4 regions of the Salipaludibacillus sp. HK11 genome follow, and region 2 is predicted to be linked to each of the others. Evidence: riboswitches for the same ligand, from Rfam matches in the RefSeq annotation. Region 2 holds a riboswitch; each other region holds the start of a gene.
What was found. A riboswitch is a leader RNA that binds a small molecule or an ion and turns the genes downstream of it on or off. The one in region 2 is predicted to bind cyclic di-GMP.

Region 1: linked by a shared signal. The riboswitch ahead of ACM26V_RS05015 (anti-repressor SinI family protein) and the one ahead of ACM26V_RS20785 (anti-repressor SinI family protein) in region 2 are both predicted to bind cyclic di-GMP.
Region 3: linked by a shared signal. The riboswitch ahead of sda (sporulation histidine kinase inhibitor Sda) and the one ahead of ACM26V_RS20785 (anti-repressor SinI family protein) in region 2 are both predicted to bind cyclic di-GMP.
Region 4: linked by a shared signal. The riboswitch ahead of ACM26V_RS19990 (flagellar assembly protein A) and the one ahead of ACM26V_RS20785 (anti-repressor SinI family protein) in region 2 are both predicted to bind cyclic di-GMP.

Annotation. Positions count from the first base shown of each region.
Region 1 is NZ_CP181045.1:955,854-960,812, forward strand. It holds gene ACM26V_RS04995 (AAA family ATPase) at 1-553, shown strand, start outside; gene ACM26V_RS05000 (GNAT family N-acetyltransferase) at 709-1,239, opposite strand; gene ACM26V_RS05005 (helix-turn-helix domain-containing protein) at 1,387-1,614, opposite strand; gene ACM26V_RS05010 (DUF2975 domain-containing protein) at 1,626-2,102, opposite strand; cyclic di-GMP riboswitch class I at 2,911-2,996, shown strand; gene ACM26V_RS05015 (anti-repressor SinI family protein) at 3,012-3,143, shown strand; gene ACM26V_RS05020 (MarR family winged helix-turn-helix transcriptional regulator) at 3,667-4,152, shown strand; gene ACM26V_RS05025 (MFS transporter) at 4,145-4,959, shown strand, end outside.
Region 2 is NZ_CP181045.1:4,375,526-4,380,484, reverse strand. It holds gene ACM26V_RS20795 (hypothetical protein) at 6-731, shown strand; gene ACM26V_RS20790 (N-acetylmuramoyl-L-alanine amidase) at 844-1,830, opposite strand; gene ACM26V_RS20785 (anti-repressor SinI family protein) at 2,207-2,371, opposite strand; cyclic di-GMP riboswitch class I at 2,406-2,497, opposite strand; gene ACM26V_RS20780 (response regulator transcription factor) at 2,734-3,435, opposite strand; gene ACM26V_RS20775 (ATP-binding protein) at 3,440-4,959, opposite strand, start outside.
Region 3 is NZ_CP181045.1:1,117,331-1,122,289, reverse strand. It holds gene pfkA (6-phosphofructokinase) at 1-192, opposite strand, end outside; gene ACM26V_RS05695 (hypothetical protein) at 397-441, opposite strand; gene ACM26V_RS05690 (S1 family peptidase) at 548-1,228, opposite strand; gene ACM26V_RS05685 (DUF4190 domain-containing protein) at 1,600-1,899, shown strand; gene rlmN (23S rRNA (adenine(2503)-C(2))-methyltransferase RlmN) at 1,950-3,032, opposite strand; gene sda (sporulation histidine kinase inhibitor Sda) at 3,321-3,476, opposite strand; cyclic di-GMP riboswitch class II at 3,484-3,567, opposite strand; gene ACM26V_RS05670 (aldo/keto reductase) at 4,164-4,959, opposite strand, start outside.
Region 4 is NZ_CP181045.1:4,205,279-4,210,237, reverse strand. It holds gene ACM26V_RS20005 (BCCT family transporter) at 150-2,024, shown strand; gene crcB (fluoride efflux transporter CrcB) at 2,076-2,453, opposite strand; gene ACM26V_RS19995 (fluoride efflux transporter FluC) at 2,450-2,857, opposite strand; cyclic di-GMP riboswitch class I at 3,061-3,147, shown strand; gene ACM26V_RS19990 (flagellar assembly protein A) at 3,195-4,959, shown strand, end outside.

The DNA of each region.
Region 1 (4,959 bases), 1.8 Mb from region 2:
AACAGAGTTCCAGCTTGTGAAGGATCTATATGATGTCGTGCGCGGAGAAAATACGAAAAAGGTTAGCTTTGAGCGGTATTTGCAGATTGAATTTCTCGAGCAGATTATTCATGCTGCGAATGAACGTCTGAAGAGCTTGTCTAACGGGCAATACTATCTCGTTCGCAGTGATCGTCTCGAGAAACGAGGTAGGCAGAGTGGGCTTGGACTGGATGTGCTTGATAACTATACTGGACAAATGCGTGATGTTAAAACGTTATCGGGTGGAGAGAAATTTAATGCTTCATTATGTTTGGCGCTCGGGATGGCGGATGTGATTCAAGCGTATGAGGGAGGCATTTCGATCGAAACGATGTTTATTGATGAGGGCTTTGGTTCGCTTGATGAAGAGTCGCTGCAAAAAGCGATCGATACACTCGTTGATCTTCAGCAGTCTGGTCGAATGATCGGGGTAATTTCGCACGTGCAGGAAATGAAGCAGGTGATCCCAGCGACGCTAGAAGTGAGGAAGTCGAAAGAAGGGCACAGTGAGACGAAGTTTGTGTTGAGGTAAATAAAACTTCAATGACTCCACTTTGTCATTTCTTCCTATTGGTAGATCTCTCTATACTCGACAGCGAAAGGTGAAAGTGATCGAAGTTTCGTTTTATTGTATATAGCTTCAAAAAGTAGGGATGCCTCTATTTCAGTGAAATAGAGGCAGTTCAATTAATCAGTGTTTAGTTTGGAATACATGTTAAGATCAATAAATTTCCCATGGATTTTTTCAGCCTGTCTTAGTGTCCCTTCAAATGTGAAATTTAGTTTTCTTAGGACCTTTATTGAATTTATATTCCCAGGCTCTATTTTCGCTTCGATTCTATTCATCTCTATTGTTTCAAATCCATAGTTAAGGAGACTAGAGATAGCTTCTGGTGCATAGCCTTTCCCCCATGATTGTTTGGCAATATCGTATCCAATTTCTGCTTTAGCATTTTCAAAATCGAAATAATTAAAGCCACAAGATCCGATAATTTCATTAGATGTTAATTCAATGATTGAAAAACGTATCGCTTTATTTTCTTTAGAGAGTGCATTAATGTAATGAATCATTTCAGTTGCCTGACCTTCATTACTAAAATTAGATATGTTCATGAACTTCGTAATATCAGGATCAGACCATATTTTGAATAAACTAGCAGAATCAGCGGGTACCATTTTTCTTAAATACAATCTTTCTGTAAATAAACTTGTAATCAATAATTCTCCCTCCATTATAGTTTTATATTGGGATAAAATATTGATATCTGCGCATGATTCATTCCCTTCAATTTCCAGATTTAGGTTAATTGTATCGCATCCAGAAAAATGAGTAAATAACTAAAGGGAAGATTCTCTCATTTCTACCTAGTTTTTAAGACCCTCATCTTCGTCGCTTCTGAATTCTAGGATGTCTCCAGGTTGACAATCCAGAGACTTACAAATAGCTTCTAACGTTGATAGTCGAATCGCTTTTGCCTTTCCATTTTTCAAAATAGAAAGGTTTGCCATTGTTATGCCAACACTTTCAGATAGTTTCGTTACACTCATTTTTCTTTTCGCTAACATGACATCAATATTGATGATAATAGCCATTATTTTTCACCTCATACTGTTAAATCATTTTCTGATTTAATAGTTATCGCATTCTCTAACAATCGCTGGAGAACCGCCGTAAAGACTGCAATCACAACAGAAGCAAAAGTAATTGTCATTCCTATAATTGCTATTCCAGGGTGGAGAGCATTTTGTAAAAGAAGAAATAAACTACCTAAGACATATAAGATACTAATTACAATCGCGCAGTATTTTATATTCATTAAGCCCTTTACAGACAATTCCGAAAATGTAGCGTTATTTTTTATGCAGTCCAAAAGTTTTAAAGCCTGATACAAAGCAAAGAAAAACGGGATGGAGGTTACATATAAACCAATTAAGACGGGATATTGCAAATAAGCAAACTCTGGTGCTGCTTCAGTCGAAACACTTGCGATCCAAGGCAACCAAAATATACACAAGGAAAGTATCGTGATTCCAATTAAAATAACTGCAATTTTCAAAAACAATGTAGATCCAGGTTTCATTAAAATCACCTCACTTATTTATTTAATTTAAATTATACATTAAATTTATCGTTTCACAATAAAAAAACATCCTTTATCAGTAAAAATGTTTTCGTAGCACTCGGAAGATTACTTCTTCGGTAGAGATATTCACCTGTAGAACAAGGATCGAGTGTCACTATGAAAAGCGGCAATTTTGTACTTCATTGTGAGAAGAATCTTCGCATGAATGTCTCAGTTAGTCTGTCTGTGAATTCTATTTCAATTTTACTAGTTAAGAAATATCTAAGATTTTTTATCAAGTTCTTATTTTTTGAATTTTATGTTAAATTAAATATTGTGTGATATAATTTAAGGGAATTAGCGAAGAGGCTAGCTATTTGGCTCTACCTAATGAATATTAGTTAGTTGAAGGTGAAAATGTGATTAAATATAAATGTGAGAAAACATCTTCTTTATTTTTAAAAAAATGCATATACTGAAGGAGGTTTAATTCCTACTTTTTCTGTGATTTTTTCATTGTCACTTTCTTGTATCCTTTTTCTGCGTAAATCATTTTTTATGAACGTATTGACTGTTTCATTTTAGACTTAGTATTTTAGAAGTTGATAAGGTTGATAGTAGTTGCTGCTTTTAAACAATAAGCTCAGCATTGTTGATCTGTAGCTGAATAGTATTTAATGAAATAATTATGTCATTAGCTCAAAATAATAAGAATATGTCGGTCTAAAAGGGTCAATTAACTGTGAACCTTTGTTTTTTGATTCGATAAGTTGTTGTTTATTATGAGCCAAAGAGATGCTTATTTCAATGATAATAGAACCAAAAATAAAGATAAAGGCAAACTAATCGAAAGTTTAGGACGCAAAGCCACAGGTCTAAGGTTGAATGACTATGATTGCTGTGGTTGCCTCAATAACAGGGGGATAAATGATGCTAAGCTCTATTAATGATTCAGTTGAAAAACTAGATAATGAGTGGGTTGAACTGATCCAAAAGGCATATGATATGGGAATTCCTATAGAGAAAATTCGGGAATTCTTATCAAAAAAGGCGGTATAGCTAGTTTTGTTTTATTATTGTTGTAAGCGTTATAAATGACTGAAAATTTAAAATAATTAAGTTGATATTTTTCATTATAATGAAACACTCTCTAGGTGATATTTATTTTGAAATTGATGGAGAGATATAGTATTCTAATGTCTGGTCCACCAGTCTGTTAATATTTAGCGGATTGGGGATCAGGCATTTTATTTAGACGAAAGGTCTAACGATGCTATCTTGCTGGTAAAAATTCTTATCAAGTATATATATGAAATGAGACTTTCTCAAAATTATCATTGGAGATAGTCTTTTTTATTTTCGGGTTACTAGGAAACTTTTCCGGAAAGCAAACTTGATTTGCAAAGATAATGTAGAAGATTAGGCATCTTGTGCTGTATGAAAGAAAGAGCGAAAAAGATACAACAGAAGAAGCGCCGTATTATGCATGATAAATGAATACCGACTTAACATAAAAGCAAAATACTTGCATAAACAAGTATTTTGCCTGTACGATAGTAAAAGTGATTAAGGAGATGGTCCAGTGTCTGAATATAGGTTAGAAGATTCGCTAGGTTTTCTTGTTGCTAATGCTGGTCGATCTCTATCAACTAGTGTGCAACGAGTATTTTCCGAACATGGGTTCAATGTAACTACCGAACATTGGACGATATTAGTTCAGTTATGGAATCAAGATGGGCTTAGCCAACTTGAACTTGCAGAACGAACAGGCAAAGATCAAGCGAGTGTGTCCCGACTTATTCAAAATATGTTAAATCGAGAACTTATTTATAGAAGGAAAGATCCTGTTGATGCGCGTTGTAAAAGAATTTACTTAACGGAGATAGGAAAAGAACAACAAGAGAAACTAATGGAGCTTGTTACTATAACATTAATTAAGGCGACAGAAGGAATTGCGGAAGAAGATGTTGCTACAACAAAGCGTGTTCTTAAAAAAATTGCATCCAAAAATGTAACAACGAGTTGGATTTATGAAGAAACAGGTAGAAAGTTGGGGTTAGATGAATAAAATTCTATTAAAAATGGCGATTCTTTCTGTTTCGCTATTAACTGTAATGGCGGGAGCCGCAATATCTCCTGCACTTGGTGACATTGCCCTTGCTTTTCCGGATGTAAGTGAAACATCAATAAAATTAATATTAACGATACCTTCTGTGATGATAATTCCTTTCATATTTGTTTCTAGTCATTTAACAAGACGCTTTTCAAAGAAACATATTCTCTTTGTCGGAATGTTATTTTACTTAATTGGTGGATTAGGAGGGGGCTTGGTATCAAGTATAGAACTTCTGCTACTCTGTCGCGCATTATTAGGAGTAGGTGTTGGATTGCTGATGCCAATATCGACGGCACTTGTCGCTGATTTTTTTGATGGAGAAGAGAGAACTGCAACTATGGGGCAAGTAAGTGCTGCTAATAATCTAGGTGGCGTTGTACTGTTTCTAATGTCAGGTTTTTTAGCTGCGGTGAGTTGGAGGATGGCATTCAGCGTTTATAGTCTAGTTATTGTTGCAGCAATTGTTGTGTTATTATATTTACCGACTACGAGGCCTGAGAAGAAAGTGCCAGGTATGACGGTCGCACCATTACCCAAAAAACTATACGCTTATGGAGCTGCGATGTTCTTTATCGTTCTAGCATTTTATTCGGTTCCTACGAACATGGCTTTATATATCCAAGAAGAAGGAATTGGCAACTCACAAAGTTCAGGAGCTGTTATATCGATAGCAACAGCAGCAGGATTTTTTGCTGGATTACTATTAGGTAGAGTTAAACGATTATTTCAAACTTATTTTATCGCATTCCAATTATTACT
Region 2 (4,959 bases):
ATTTCATGATGTCTATTGATGCCTTTATTATCGGGGGAGCATTCATCGCCATCCATTTACTAGCAAACGAATTTATACCTGATGACCGTATACAACGGTTACGATGGTTCTCTTTTTCAGGAGGACTTGCTGTTTCTTATGTCTTTGTTTATGTGCTCCCTACATTACATAAAGAACAGGATATTGCTAAAAGTTATACAAATACTTTAACGATGGAGTCGGAATTATATTTTGTTGGTTTGTTAGGCCTTCTCCTTTTCTACGGTATTCAAAAAATTGTGAGGAAAAAACAAAATCTGAACTACGAAAAAGCTAGGTCATTATTTTGGATGCAGATCAGTTTTTTTACGATTTATAATATGCTTGTTTCTTACACGGTCCTTTCTCATAAAGTTGCGGGGATACAAGCTGTTTTTTATGGACTTGCGGTTGGTCTTCATTTTATTGCAATTGCCCATGATTTATGGATCGAATACGGGGATCTTTATAATAAAATTGGGAGGTATGTTCTTGTTTGTGGAATTTTGGCTGGCTGGTACATTGGAATGAAGGTTACATTGCCTGCGTTGGTCCAAGCAATTATTTTTGCATTCATTTCAGGGGCAATGATCTTAAATGTTTTAAAATATGAGCTACCTCCTGACCAAGAAGCACACTATCCAACTTTTGCATTCGGCGTCGTCTCCTATACAGTAGTGACGATGTCATTGAAATACTTTTTTCAATGGTAATATAAAGTCACAGAAGCACTAGTGGATAATTTATATTTTTTTGTTCAACCTTAAAAGACATTCTCTCCTGTATTGAGGAGAAAATGCCTTTTAAATAAAAAGTGTCTCTTTATCAGCTAAATAAAGCTGTAAAAGTTTCTTGCCCAGCAATTCCATCGATCTTAATTCCTTGCGCTCGTTGAAATCTCCTTACCGCACTCTCGGTTTTCGGGCCGAATATTCCATCAATTGAACCTGGAGAGAATCCTTTACCTAAGAGTGTAGCCTGTAGAACCCAGGTAATATTTCCTCTTGCTCCTCTCCTTACATTAACAACTGCACCTCTCGTATTTGGGCCCCAAATTCCATCTACGACAAGCCTCCGATTAAATTGTTTGTTTAATTCCGTTTGTAACCCTTTTAACAAAGTTCCTTGTGTTTCAGGTCCGTAAATATTATCAACGGCAATCGAAAGGGCATATCTATCATTTAACGTTGATTGAATCTGACTGATTTCCCCTGATGGTGGAGAACCTTCTTCATCTGATCCGTTTGTCTCATCCGTCCCACTTTCAGTTCCATTCCCTTTTAGATTATAAATCGAAACAAGCCCATTGGTATGTCCTTTGGCTATCGCTTCCAAAAAATCGCTGTCTTTAAGCTTCGCAGCTTCAGCAGCATTATCAATAAATAGATTTTCTGTTAAAATTGCAGGCATGTTTGTACGACGGAGCACCGCAAAATTGGCGCTTTTTCTACCTCGATCTCTCACCCCTATTTGGGCAATAATCTCCGAATGCATAATTGATTGATTCGATCGCGTTTGTGACTTGACATTTCCATTCCAAATATACGATTCAAATCCAGTTCCACCAGCAGCATTCACATGAACAGAAATAAAATAATCTGCTCCCCAGGAATTCGCCAAAGTAGCTCGATTTGATAGTGAAATAAATCGATCATCTTCTCGACTCATCCTCACTTCCACATCGTTAAATCGATTTAACTGTCGTCTAATCCGTCTAGATATATCCAACACAAGATCTTTCTCTCTCAACCCATTCCCTATTGCTCCTGGATCATCTCCACCATGACCAGGATCTATAAAAATCTTAACCATAAACTTCTCCTCCTTTATTTGCAGAAAGCAATTGAGTAAGTTCGACTAGTCCCCTATTTACTTGTACTCCCTAGAAAAAACCTCCCCTTATCCACTATATAATGCGTTGTTAGCTCGAAACGTTTGGACAAGTGAAGGATATTTGTTAAAAATCATCATCTGCTTGCCAATTTTTGAGTTATTCAGCAACCTGCTTAAGATAAATCCTCAATAAATTAGTTTTTTTGGTTTTAATCCTTTAGCTAAGTTAAACATTCTTAAAGTAAAAAAAATACTGATCCATTTGGACCAGTAGCATACATGATTTACATTTATTTAATTGACGTTCATTCATGGAAAAAATGCAAACCTAAAAAAATACAGTACCAATAATAAATTATGACACATTCCCTTTTTGGTCATTCAAAACAATAAAACTTTTTTCACTTTTTCTGTGATTAAAAAATTGTAGAACATCCTCTGGAGTCATCCCTATCTCCCGAGCCTCTTCCATCAATTTTACCCATTCTTTGTCTAAGGTTGAGCCAAATGTATTTTCCATTGCTTCCCTAGACCTCCTTTCCCACAAGTACCTAATAGGCAGCCTGGCGATCATAGGCCTTTTTTTCAGACCGTTAGACCCATAGCTTTGCGCCACTGCTTTTAAGCAGGTTTGCCTTTTACTAGTAGGAAGATTTTAATCAAAGACAATGTGCTAATCGACGAAGTTACCATTGATATGTTTAAATTTTCTATCTTATTCAAGTGTACTCTTCCATCCCTAGAATTCCTTCACCTGTCAACCTGTCTAAATTTTAATATACAGGGCAAAGGTTAAATCTAAGTTAAATAAAGGGAAAAAAATGATTCTTTTTTTAAATTAGTATTAAAAATATACTAACCATAGAATAGCCACCTACAATGCTAGTTAACATCTTGAAACTTATAACCAAACCCACGCACCGTCTTAATATGAGACGGATGAGCTGGATCTTTCTCAATTTTCTTTCGCAAATTACGAATGTGGACGGAGACTGTTTTCAAATCTCCAAATTGGTCAATACCCCAAATTTGATTATAAATCTGTTCTGAACTAAACACTTGGTTAGGGTTCTTTAGAAATAGCAAGAGCAATTGGAGTTCCTTTGCATACAATGAAACGAGTTTATTATTAACAAACACTTCAAAGCTATTTAAATTTACAGATATTTCGCCCGATTGTAAGACTCGGGTACTCTTCACCTCACCGAAAGACTGTAACCCATTTCGACGTAAATTTGCCTTTATGCGGGCCTCTAATTCAGCAAGGTCAAACGGTTTCGTAATATAATCATCTCCGCCTGCATTGAGGCCTTTCACTTTATCAGTCGAAGATCTCTTACAACTCATGAAAATAATCGGAACATTTGTTATTAATCTAATTTTCTCACAAACTTCAAACCCTTCCATTCCAGGTAAAAGAATGTCCAATAATACTAATTCTGGTTGTTGTTCTGGGATTATATTTAAGGCATTTATCCCATTCTCAGCTGTAAAAACGAGATATCCTTTTTTTTGTAAATATAATGAAGTCAATTCACGAATGTCATCATCGTCTTCTACAATTAATATTTTCTCTGGATTCACTTACTCACACCCCTTCGTTTTTCACTGAATCTTTGAAAACAACTGGCAACGAGACAAAAAAAGAAGTCCCTGTTTCCGCTGAACTTTCAACCCATATTTCGCCTTTATGATATTCAATAATTTCTTTCGTTATCGCTAAACCTAACCCTGTCCCACTATCACCAGAATAATTGCTCCCTTTATAAAATCGTTCAAATATGTGGGGCAATGTCGATTGATCGATGCCAATTCCGTTATCCTTTACCTCAATAACTACCATACCATCAAACTCAAACGTTTTATTGTTTCGCTTATTTTTTGATACCTCCGCTGAAATCGTGATCACTCCACCAGAGGAAGTGTGTTTGATCGCATTAGAGATCAAATTAGAAAAAACCTGATCCATTCTCTCAATATCAATAAGGAGAATAGTTGTATCCACTCTATGTAGATAGTTTACATTCGTTTTTATAAGATTTATATTACTTTGATTCACTTCTAATTCAAATCTGTTATACACATCTAATAGCCATGGTTCAAGTTCAATATTTTCAATATTTAATCTCATTTTTCCAGATTCAAACTTTACAAGGTCAAACAAATCATTAATAAGACGATCTAATAATTTCACCTTATTTTCTACAATATTTAAGTATTTCAAGTTGCCAGCATCAATGTATCCTTCCTTAACCGTTTGCACGTAGCCTTGTAAAAACGTGATAGGCGTTCCTAATTCATGAGAAATATTCGATAGTAAATGAACTCTACCTTTTTCCATGTCAATTAATTCTTGATTTGATTCGATTAATTGCTCATTTCTCTCTGCTAATTCTTTCGTTCTCGCATCCACTTTATCTTCTAGATCATTATTTAAGTTTTTTAATTTGATATTTATATTTTTTAACTCCTCCGCTCTGTCTTTAATTTCTTTATCAGCCTGCTTTAATCGGATCAACGTCTTAGTTCGAGACAATAACTCTCTTTTATCTGAAGGCTTCGCTAAATAATCATTTGCTCCTACCTCAAACGCAGTAATACGATCTTCTACTTGATTTTTCGCTGTTAACATTAACACTGGTAACTCTGACAATGAATATTTTTCTCGTAACCTTTGACAAACTTTATATCCCGATATTTTAGGCATCATCACATCTAACATGACTAGATCATATGTACGACCTTCCTCGATCAATTCCAATGCCTCATCCCCATCACTCGTTGTATCAACCTGATACCCTTCTAAAGAAAGATAATTAATCAATACTTGTTGATTCACTGGGTCGTCGTCTGCCACTAAAATCGTTGCCTTTTTTTCTGACGAAGTATGTGGCTTTCTGCTAGAAAAAAATGATGTACTAATTGATTCATTTAGAAACAACTCTTCAGGATTTATTACTTCTGAAGTTGATACAGATTCATTGAAAAGTGGTAACGTAAACATAAATGTCGAACCTTTTCCCACTTCTGACTCCACGAGAACTTGTCCATTCTGTAATTCCACAAGACGCTTTGTAACATTTAAGCCAATTCCTGTTCCATCCTCTT
Region 3 (4,959 bases), 1.9 Mb from region 2:
ACCTTTATGAATAATATCTCCAACAGAAGACGCTTCCATCTGAGTCATGTCACCATCAATTAAACCTTGAAACCCTCGATTGACTCCCATCACTTCAATATTATGATAAATAGCGGAACGCACAACAGCACGTATTGCGGCATTCATACCTGGAGAATCTCCTCCACTTGTTAATACGCCAATTTTTTTCATTTTAAAGTCCCCCAAATATATTTGATGTCTGACATCCAACATATATTCTATGTTACACAGTATTTTAAAAAAAATCTAGCTTTTTTATAGAACGCTTTCAGCTTTTTATCTATTCATCGAAGAAAATCATTAAAATTATTAAATAAAACAAAAAAAAGCAGTCACATGATTAACTACTTTTTTTCGTTTAAATTGTGATCCAAGTTACTTCATATATGAAATCCCGACGATGATTAACAAAACAAACATGACAACAATAAGAATAAAAGACATTGAATCACCCGCCTTTATCATAATAACTTACAGTATATGTTATGTTAGTTCACCGAGTTTCGATTGGATTTCTTGTATTTTGCTAGTCTGTATAGTCCATGAATTCAACTAAATCTTCGAGAGGAATAGCAAGTCCTACTTTTGTCCTTGAACCCTCATGTTCCACTCTTGTTGTAGCATAAACGACTCCAACGACATATCCTTGATCATTAATAACGGGACTTCCACTACTACCTTGATAGATAGGTGCATCGAGCATAATAACAGGCTGGGCTCTGCTTTGGAATGTAGTTGTGCCAATTAGATTACCTTCGTTTGCAATATAATTAAAGAAAAGTGGATTACCAATAACATAAACTGGTGAACCTACTTCCCAATTTTCTTCAAACTCTAATACTGGTGGAGAATAATCGCCGGGGTCAATCTTAAGAATTGCAATATCCGACTCTTCATTTTTTTCTACGACATTCGTAAGAAAACTTTCACCATCTTCAAATGTCACTACAGGTTGTGGGTCATTACTTACAACATGTTCATTCGTCATAATATGTCCATCTTCTGAAATGTAAAAGCCAGTTCCTTTGCTATTACCTGCTCTCACAACCACAATGGATTCTTTGTAGAGTTGAACGTCTTCATTATTAGACAATTCCTGCGATGTAGCAATGAAGTCTATAGCAGGGAGGTTAAAGAGCTTTGGCCATATCGCAAATACGTTGCTTAGTAACGCAACAATCAGTAACGAAGCTATGAAAATTTTCATTCCTTTTCTTTTTATCTTTGGTTGTGATACTCTCTCTTCGGATTCTCCCTCTGGATTAAAAAATTCTTCTTTTGTGTAATATCTTTCACCATCAAAAAATAAATCTTCTTCTTTTTCTACTAAAGTTTTCTTTTCGGGTTTATCATTTCTATTATTATATTCATGCTGATCATCTGTAATCGTTTTCCCCTCCCATTCAACACACCGGCCGCCATTCTTCTCAAATATCTTATCATATAATGAGCGAGATGACAGTGTCGTGAAATAATATAAAATATTAAATCTTTCAGCTTCTATTTTAATAACAATTGTTACCTAATAAGTTTCCATGTAAAATAGAACGATATAATATAAAGAAATGAGGAGTTTTAATGGAAAATCAAAACCAAGATAACTTTCAGGAAAAGAATGCCTCTCAATACAACTACAATGTTAAAGCAATTATTTCCGGTGTTACTGGAGCTCTTTCAGTAATATTCTTTTTTTTAATACTACCAGTAGGTATGTTTCTCGGTTTTTTTAGCGTTTTATTTGGTATTATCGCATTATTTGAAATAAAAACAACAAAACAACACGGGAAACTAATCGCTGTACTGGGCTTTATTGGAGGCGCAATCACAGTAGCTCTGCCATTTCTCGTAATCTTTTTTGCAATTATTACAGGTTATTAAGTATTAGAAATAAGACCTCGCAAGAACTGCGAGGTCTTAAGTGAACGGATTTAAACGTTAGATTTCGCTTTTGCTTTATCCTTTTGCATTTGTTTACTCCTTAACTGACCACAGGCAGCATCGATGTCAGACCCTTGTTCATGACGCACGCCACATTGAACACCATTTTTCATGAGAATATCAAAAAATGTCAGAATGGATCCTTTTTTACTTTGCTTGTACTGAATATACTCATCCACAGGGTTATATGGGATAAGATTAATATAAGTCAGCTTCTTTTTGTCCTTGACTAATTCTACCAGCTCTCTAGCATGCTCTGGATTATCATTAACACCATCAAGCAGAATATATTCAAAAGTGATTCTTCGGTTTGTGTTTTCTAGGTAATAATCAACAGCTTCCATTAATTTTTCGATGGGCTGTGCTTTATTTACCTTCATTATGCGGGTACGGAGTTCATTGTTTGGAGCGTGAAGTGAAACGGCCAAGTTAACTTGAAGCTTCTCATCAGCAAATTGATATATTTTCTTAATAATACCACTCGTTGAAACGGTAATATGTCTCGCTCCTATCGCTAATCCTCTATCACTGTTAATAACTCGGAAGAAGTTCATCATGTGTGTATAATTATCAAACGGCTCTCCAATACCCATGACAACAATATGACTAACTCGTTCGTCTTTGTCCGTTTCATCCATGCTATGCTGTACATTCATTACCTGCTGGACAATTTCTCCACTCGTTAAATCACGATCCTTAGAAAGTAATCCACTTGCACAAAAACTACAGCCAATATTACAACCTACTTGTGTCGTTACACAAACGGAATTTCCATAGGCAAATCTCATTAATACCGTTTCAATTAAATTTCCATCACTTAACTTAAATAGAAACTTTTCCGTTCCATCACTTGATACTTGTTTAGAGTGTAATTCCAATGTTTTCATTTCAAAATGATCTTCTAACAGTTTAATACAGTCTTTTTTTAAATTTGTCATTTCAGCGAAAGTTTTCACCCTTTTAACATATAGCCAGTCCCATACTTGAGTCGCTCGGAAAGGTTTATGCCCACGCTCTTCAAACCATGTTTTTAATTGGTCAAACGTTAACCCGTAAATTGATTCTGTCTTCATTCTTGTACCCTCATTTCAAATCTTGATCAATAAAATGTATTATTAGTGTCATTTACATCGATATCTTCATGCCATCAGACATTATCTCAAGTTTTGCTGAAAAACTCAAGTTTACTGATTTTTTCCCTTATTTTTGTTATTTGATTAAAAAATATCAACTGCTTCTTTACTCCTAATTAAGCTTTACTTACTTGAAAAATTAACAACATCAAATCTTATGTTTTTATTTTTCTGATGCAAAAAAGGCAATTCACTATTAACAGTGAGATCGCCTCTTTTGTAAAAGAATCAAGAAAAAGAATATCTTTCTTTACTAATGCCCCTCTTATCCAATTCTGCTTCTAATATTTTAATGAAGTCTAAATCGAGCTCAAGTTCCTTAGCACTGTGATAAATTTCTATCAGCTGATTATCCTGCAAAGTATTAATCGTAGAAGACATCATACAACCCCCCTGCTAAGGTCGGTTGCACTACCTGCTCCAAACTATTCAAGTGCCCAAGTACAAATAGTTTTTCATAGCTCCCTTATTTATTTTGTGTTAGATTGAAACCTATTGAACATAAATTCGCTATTTAATAGAACATTATCTTTAATTATCATTATAACATATTTATACCTAATTAACAGAATGCATGTTCTCTTTTGGTGAAAACAGTGCGAAAGTTTGGTTATTAAGAACCTCACTAAATAAATTTACGATGATTATTATTAATTCCATTACTTAAATCCCATAAACAGTTATGATTAATTAAAATTTCTTTCCAGAATGATTTAAGTAAGCTATTATCTTCATTAATAAATTATTATTATTGCCTTTGCAGACCCCAGAGTTTTTCCAGTAATTAAAACTTTCTTAATTCACTAATCCCCCCTCCATGAACCTCCTTTAACACTTATTCGCCACAAAAATTTTAATTCCTTTACAATTATACAAATAAATTACAAAATACCTATATTTTTTTATCAAAATTCAAAAGTGTTATTTAAAATGTAAAATAAAACTGGCCAATAACCTTAAATATCATTAATAAAAATAAATGGAAAGGGAATTTACCCATTCCATTCATCGAAAACAAAACACAAAACATTTAATCAAAAAACAAATGATTACAGATTATTTATACAAGATTTATGGCAATTTATTCCCTGCAGCCAAATATAGTTCGTACCACTCTTGTCTAGTTAATTTGACGTCTACAGCTTTAGATATATCTTGAATGCGGGTTGGATTCATTGAACCTATTACCGGTTGAATAGTAGCAGGATGTCGCAAAATCCATGCAATTGCAATAGCTGAATCAGTCACACCTTTTTCAGCAGCAATTTCCTGAAGTTTTTTATTTACTTCAGGAAAATCTTTATTCCCGACAAAGGCACCTTCAATCATACCGTGCTGAAATGGTGACCAAGCTTGGATCGTCATGTCATTTAACCTACTATATTCAAGAATATTACTGTCATGAACGATAGATGAATCGTTTTTCATATTAACATTGAATCCGGCATCGATCATCGGTGTATGTAGAAGGCTGAATTGAAGCTGATTAATGATCAAATCTTCTTTTATGTATTTTTTTAACAGTTCAACTTGCATTGGATTTTGGTTACTAACACCAAAGTGGCGAACTTTTCCTGATTGTTTCAATTTCGTAAATGCTTCAGCAATTTCTTCAGGCTCCATGAGTGAGTCTGGACGATGCAATAATAAAATGTCAATGTAATCTGTGTTTAATCGATTCAAACTACCTTCAACAGAAGTCAAAATGTGTTCTTTTGAGAAATCGAACGAACCTTTTCTTATTCCACATTTTGACTGGATAACCATTTTATCTCGAACTCCTGACTTCAAATCAACCGCGCCAGCAAAAACTCTTTCCGATTCTCCTCCTCCATAAATATCAGCGTGATCAAATAAATCAATTCCA
Region 4 (4,959 bases), 170 kb from region 2:
GATGGTGGGTTTAAGTAAGCTTACTATAAATGACTAATGATAAAGTTATCGAAATATCCTAATAATATATGATGAGGTTGATTTTCAATTAATTGGGAGGCATTCAATACAGAGAGGGGGACATCCGTTTTTATTCGGATGGCACTATAATGGAAAAATATGAATACGAAACAAAAAAACCAAATATTGTTTTTTATATCTCTGCACCCTTAGTCTTATTATTCCTTATTTGGGGGGCGCTCGGACCTGGTTCATTAGCAGAAGTTTCCGAGACAGCATTAGCGTTTACCTTAGACACCTTCGGTTGGTTTTACATGTTAACAACAGCGATTTTTATCGCATTTGTCCTATTTTTAGCACTAAGCCCTTTTGGTAAGCTAAAACTTGGGAAACCAGATGAAAAACCAGAATATAAATTCATTACATGGTTGGGGATGTTGTTCTCCGCCGGTATTGGTGTGGGCTTTGTATTTTGGGGAGTTGCAGAACCTGTCCTTTACTTTTCTGATCCACACCCAGATTACATTGGTGCATCAGAAGGTGTTCGCGCTGCCGCTGGTCTCCGTTACGGAGTATTCCATTGGGCACTACACCCATGGGCAATCTTTTCTTTAGTAGCACTCACATTAGCCTATGTACAATTCAGAAAAGATCAACCAGCATTGATTAGTTCTGCTTTTCAACCTATTTTAGGAGACAGAGCGCATGGGCCTCTCGGAAAAGGGATCGACGTACTTGCTGTATTGGCAACGTCAACAGGTGTCGCTACAACGTTTGGTCTTAGTGCCTTGCAAATTACTGGTGGACTATCTTACTTAATCGATTGGATTCCAAATACCCCAGCGACGCAATTATCAATTATTGCAATCGTTACGGTCTTATTTATGTTCTCGGCCGCTACCGGTATCAACAAAGGTATTAAAATTTTAAGTACACTCAATATAACCATCGCTGCAATACTTTTACTTTTCGTTATCATTACTGGGCCAACATTGTTCATTGCGCAAAATTTTGTGACGACGGTCGGCGGCTACATCACAAATGTGACGCAAATGAGCTTGGATTTAAACCCGTTTGGTGACGGTGAATGGCTTGGCAATAATACGATCTTCTTTTGGGCTTGGCATATTTCATGGGCACCATTTATGGGGATTTTCATTGCACGAATATCTAGAGGAAGATCGATTCGTGAATTCGTTGCAGGGGTATTAATTGTCCCTTCTCTATTAGCAGCACTATGGTTTACTGCATTTGGTGGTACCGCCTTAGATATGATTTTAGGCGGCAATGATCAAATCGGTGGTCTTGTCCAAAATGACGTCGAGGTTGCCTTGTTTGCCATGTTAGAAAATTTACCACTTAGTACTTTCATGAGTATTTTGGCTGTGCTTTTGATTGTCGTCTTCTTTATCACGTCAGCAGACTCGGCTTCATATGTTTTAGGTGCAATGACGAGTGCTGGAAGTTTAGCACCTAAATTATCGATCAAAGTAATTTGGGGACTATTAATTGCAGGTACTGCAAGTGTTTTATTAGTCAGTGGTGGACTCGAGGGGTTACAAACCGCTTCCATCGTTGCCGCTCTGCCGTTTGCGATTATCATGTTGGTCATGATCTTTTCTTTATTACTGATGATGGGGAAAGATTTAAAAGCTGACAGACTCCACACCTCGAAACGTGAGCGCAAAAAAGTCAAAGAAGAAGTATACGGTGGGATGAAAGAAAACATCTACGATGACTTCAAAGATGAAGCGTACGACGAAATAAAAGATGATGTTTATGAACAAATGAAAGACGAAGCATATGATGATTTTAAAGATCAAGCCTACACAGAAATAAAAAAGGACGTCTATGAAAAAGTCAAAGATGAAGTATACGATGATATTAAGAAAGAAGTCTATGATGAATTTAAAGAGAAAATTTATGACGACTTACGTGACGATATTGGTGATCAATTAAACGGAGATTTGGAAGCAGATAAAAAAGACGAATCAGATCAAGATCACCAGAAGGATAAAAAATAATTCATAGTAAAAAACGCATGGTCCTAGGGATCATGCGTTTTTCATCTGCCTTTAAGTTATTAAAAACATCCCTAAAACAAACATAGCAATACATCCAGTTACTGAAAATCCAATATAAATTCCTAGCTCTCGCCACTTACTTTTATTCATCAAGCTAGATGCTTCCACAGTAAAAGTTGAGAACGTCGTAAAAGCACCAAAGAAACCGACTCCGAGTAGTAAAAATATTGGGTTATCATAGTCTACGAAAGGGGTTTCCTGATAAAGTAGCCCAAACAAAACTCCCAACCCTAATGAACCAAGTAAATTAACATATAGCATTGCGGTAGGAATCTTTCTCTGTTTTGTATTATTTTTGATCCATAAACCAAGCAAGTATCTACATACTGCTCCAGAACCTCCACCTAAGGCGACAATAAGGATGTTCACACTTTAACACCTGCTTTCTTCTTACCCGTTGCTACTCTCTGTCCAATAGCGATGCCAAGAAACGCTAGTGCAACTCCACCTAACAAAGAGACTGCAAGATACAAACTGGCTTGAAATAACGTCTCTTGCCCTGCTAAAAATACAGAATCTGCAGCTAACGTTGACATCGTCGTGAATCCACCACAAAATCCTACACCTATTCCTTCCTTCACAACAGGAGGAATTACTTTCACAACAATCCATCCTGTTAACACCCCAAGTAAAAAGCTACCCAGCAAATTTTCAATGACAGTCCCTATAGGGAAAAGTAATGTCATCGTTTGTAAATTGATGACATACCTAAGCAACGTTCCGAGTACCCCGCCAAAAAATATCGATATTATTATCCAAATTTTCAGTTTCATGGTAACCACCTTATTTACTAAATACTCACCTAGCTAGAGTATAGTTCTTTGTCACTAAGCATGACAAATGATTTCTAATGATCAAGAAGAAATTAATGCTCACGCAAACACAGCAATAATGTTTTAAGAGCTGAAATAAACGTTTTCATCATTAACAAAATAGAGTATGATATAAGTAGAAATTACTACAATATTACATTAACTGACGATAATGGCAAACCTATTGAAAAATAGTGGCGCAAAGCTACGGGTCTAAGGAAGACATCTTCTATGATCGCCGAGCTGCCGAAGCAGAAAAGTCTGCTTCTACAATTTATTTGAAGAGGTGGTGATTGCCTTGACTGAGTCATTGATATTTCAAGGTAAAAATGTGGATTCTGCCATTGAGAAGGCACTCCATCAATTAAAACTAGAAAAAAAAGATGTGCATATTGAAATTGTTGATCCAGGTTCTGAGCGCCTATTTGGACTCAATAGATCAAAGGCAAAAATCATTGTTTCTAAAATAGACAACTCTACAACTAGCGATCAAAATGATTCTGGATGGGAAGATTGGCTTAAAAAGGAGATTCAAGATCACCACTCATCCCCATCGCAAGCTACCCCTTTGTCAGACCTTTCTAACCAAAATTTACAAGGCAAAGCATGGGTCAAAGATGGTAGCCTCTACTTTCAAGACACAGAAACGAAAAAACCACTACTTGAAGTGCCACCGGATTTTACTGTTTTAAAAAATAGTGAGCCTGTAAAAGGTAGAACCTATTTAACTAATGGTGATTTATTAAAGTTCGACTTAGAGACAAAAGCGATTGAAACAAAGTGGTCGGTGAAGGTGGACCAGCAACACCAAGAGGTAACTCTAGCTGTTGAACCTGGTTATTATATTATCCCATCCATAGAAGACCACCCTCCTACTGACGTAATAAAGATTCAAGTCGCTCAAGCCACACAAGTTAACAACCAGCTTACAGAAAAAGATGTCTATGACCAATTAGAAAAAATGAAAATTACTGAAAATATTCAGCACGATCGAATCAAATCTGCATGTCAATCCAGCGAACCAGAATCATATATAATTGCTGAAGGAATGTTGCCCAAAGACGGCTCCAATGGAGAAGTTTCTTACTCTATCGACATTCACGAGCGAACAACACCCTTTTCTGAAAAAATCGATGGAAGCATTGATTTCAGAGAATCCATTTACATTCCTTCCATAGAGGAAGGAGAAATGTTAGCTACTATTATGGATCCGACTCCTGGAGAAGATGGAATAAATGTTTATGGTGAAAGTCTCAAAGCGAAATCAGGTGAGCCGGTCATTCTCAAGATGGGTAGTGGGATAGAATATTTGCCAGAAGAAAATAAAATTATTGCAATAACGAAGGGCAGACCGAAAGTAGAACAAATTGGCCAACTTGTACGTGTATCTATTCTACCAAAACTATTACATCGTGGCGATTTGAATATGGAAGACGGTAATATACATTTTGTCGGTGATGTTGAAATAACTGGTCATGTAAATGAACAAATGACCGTCGATGCAGAAGGATCTGCATGGATGCACCGAAATGTTTTTCATAGTTCTATTCAAACGCGAAATTCAATTACCATCGTAGGTAACTCGATTAATAGTTCACTGATTGCTGGTAAGAACAGTTTAGTTTTTGAAGAGATAGCTAAGAAACTAGAGCCATTCATTCACATATTTGAACCTTTCGTTACAGTGTTGAAACAATTAACTCAATCAGCTAAATTCCAGGACACGTATCAAAGCCAACAAGGATTGACTCCTGTTATTAAAGTGTTGGCAGAGACTAAATTTAAGGATTTAAAACCAACAACTACACAGTTAGTTAAAGCCATTAATGAAAGACAAGATTTACTCGACCGAAGCTGGCATACATTTGCGATAAAGTTATACAAAAGCTTTCTTGTTAACAATCACAATGTAATAAAATCAAATTCTGATGTTGATGATCTCATAAATGAAGCGCATAGTTTAATGGAAATATGTCAAAGCCCAATAGAAAACAATTCTTCTATTACTCTTAATTACTCAATGAATAGTGAGATTCATTGTAATGGAGATGTCTATATTCAAG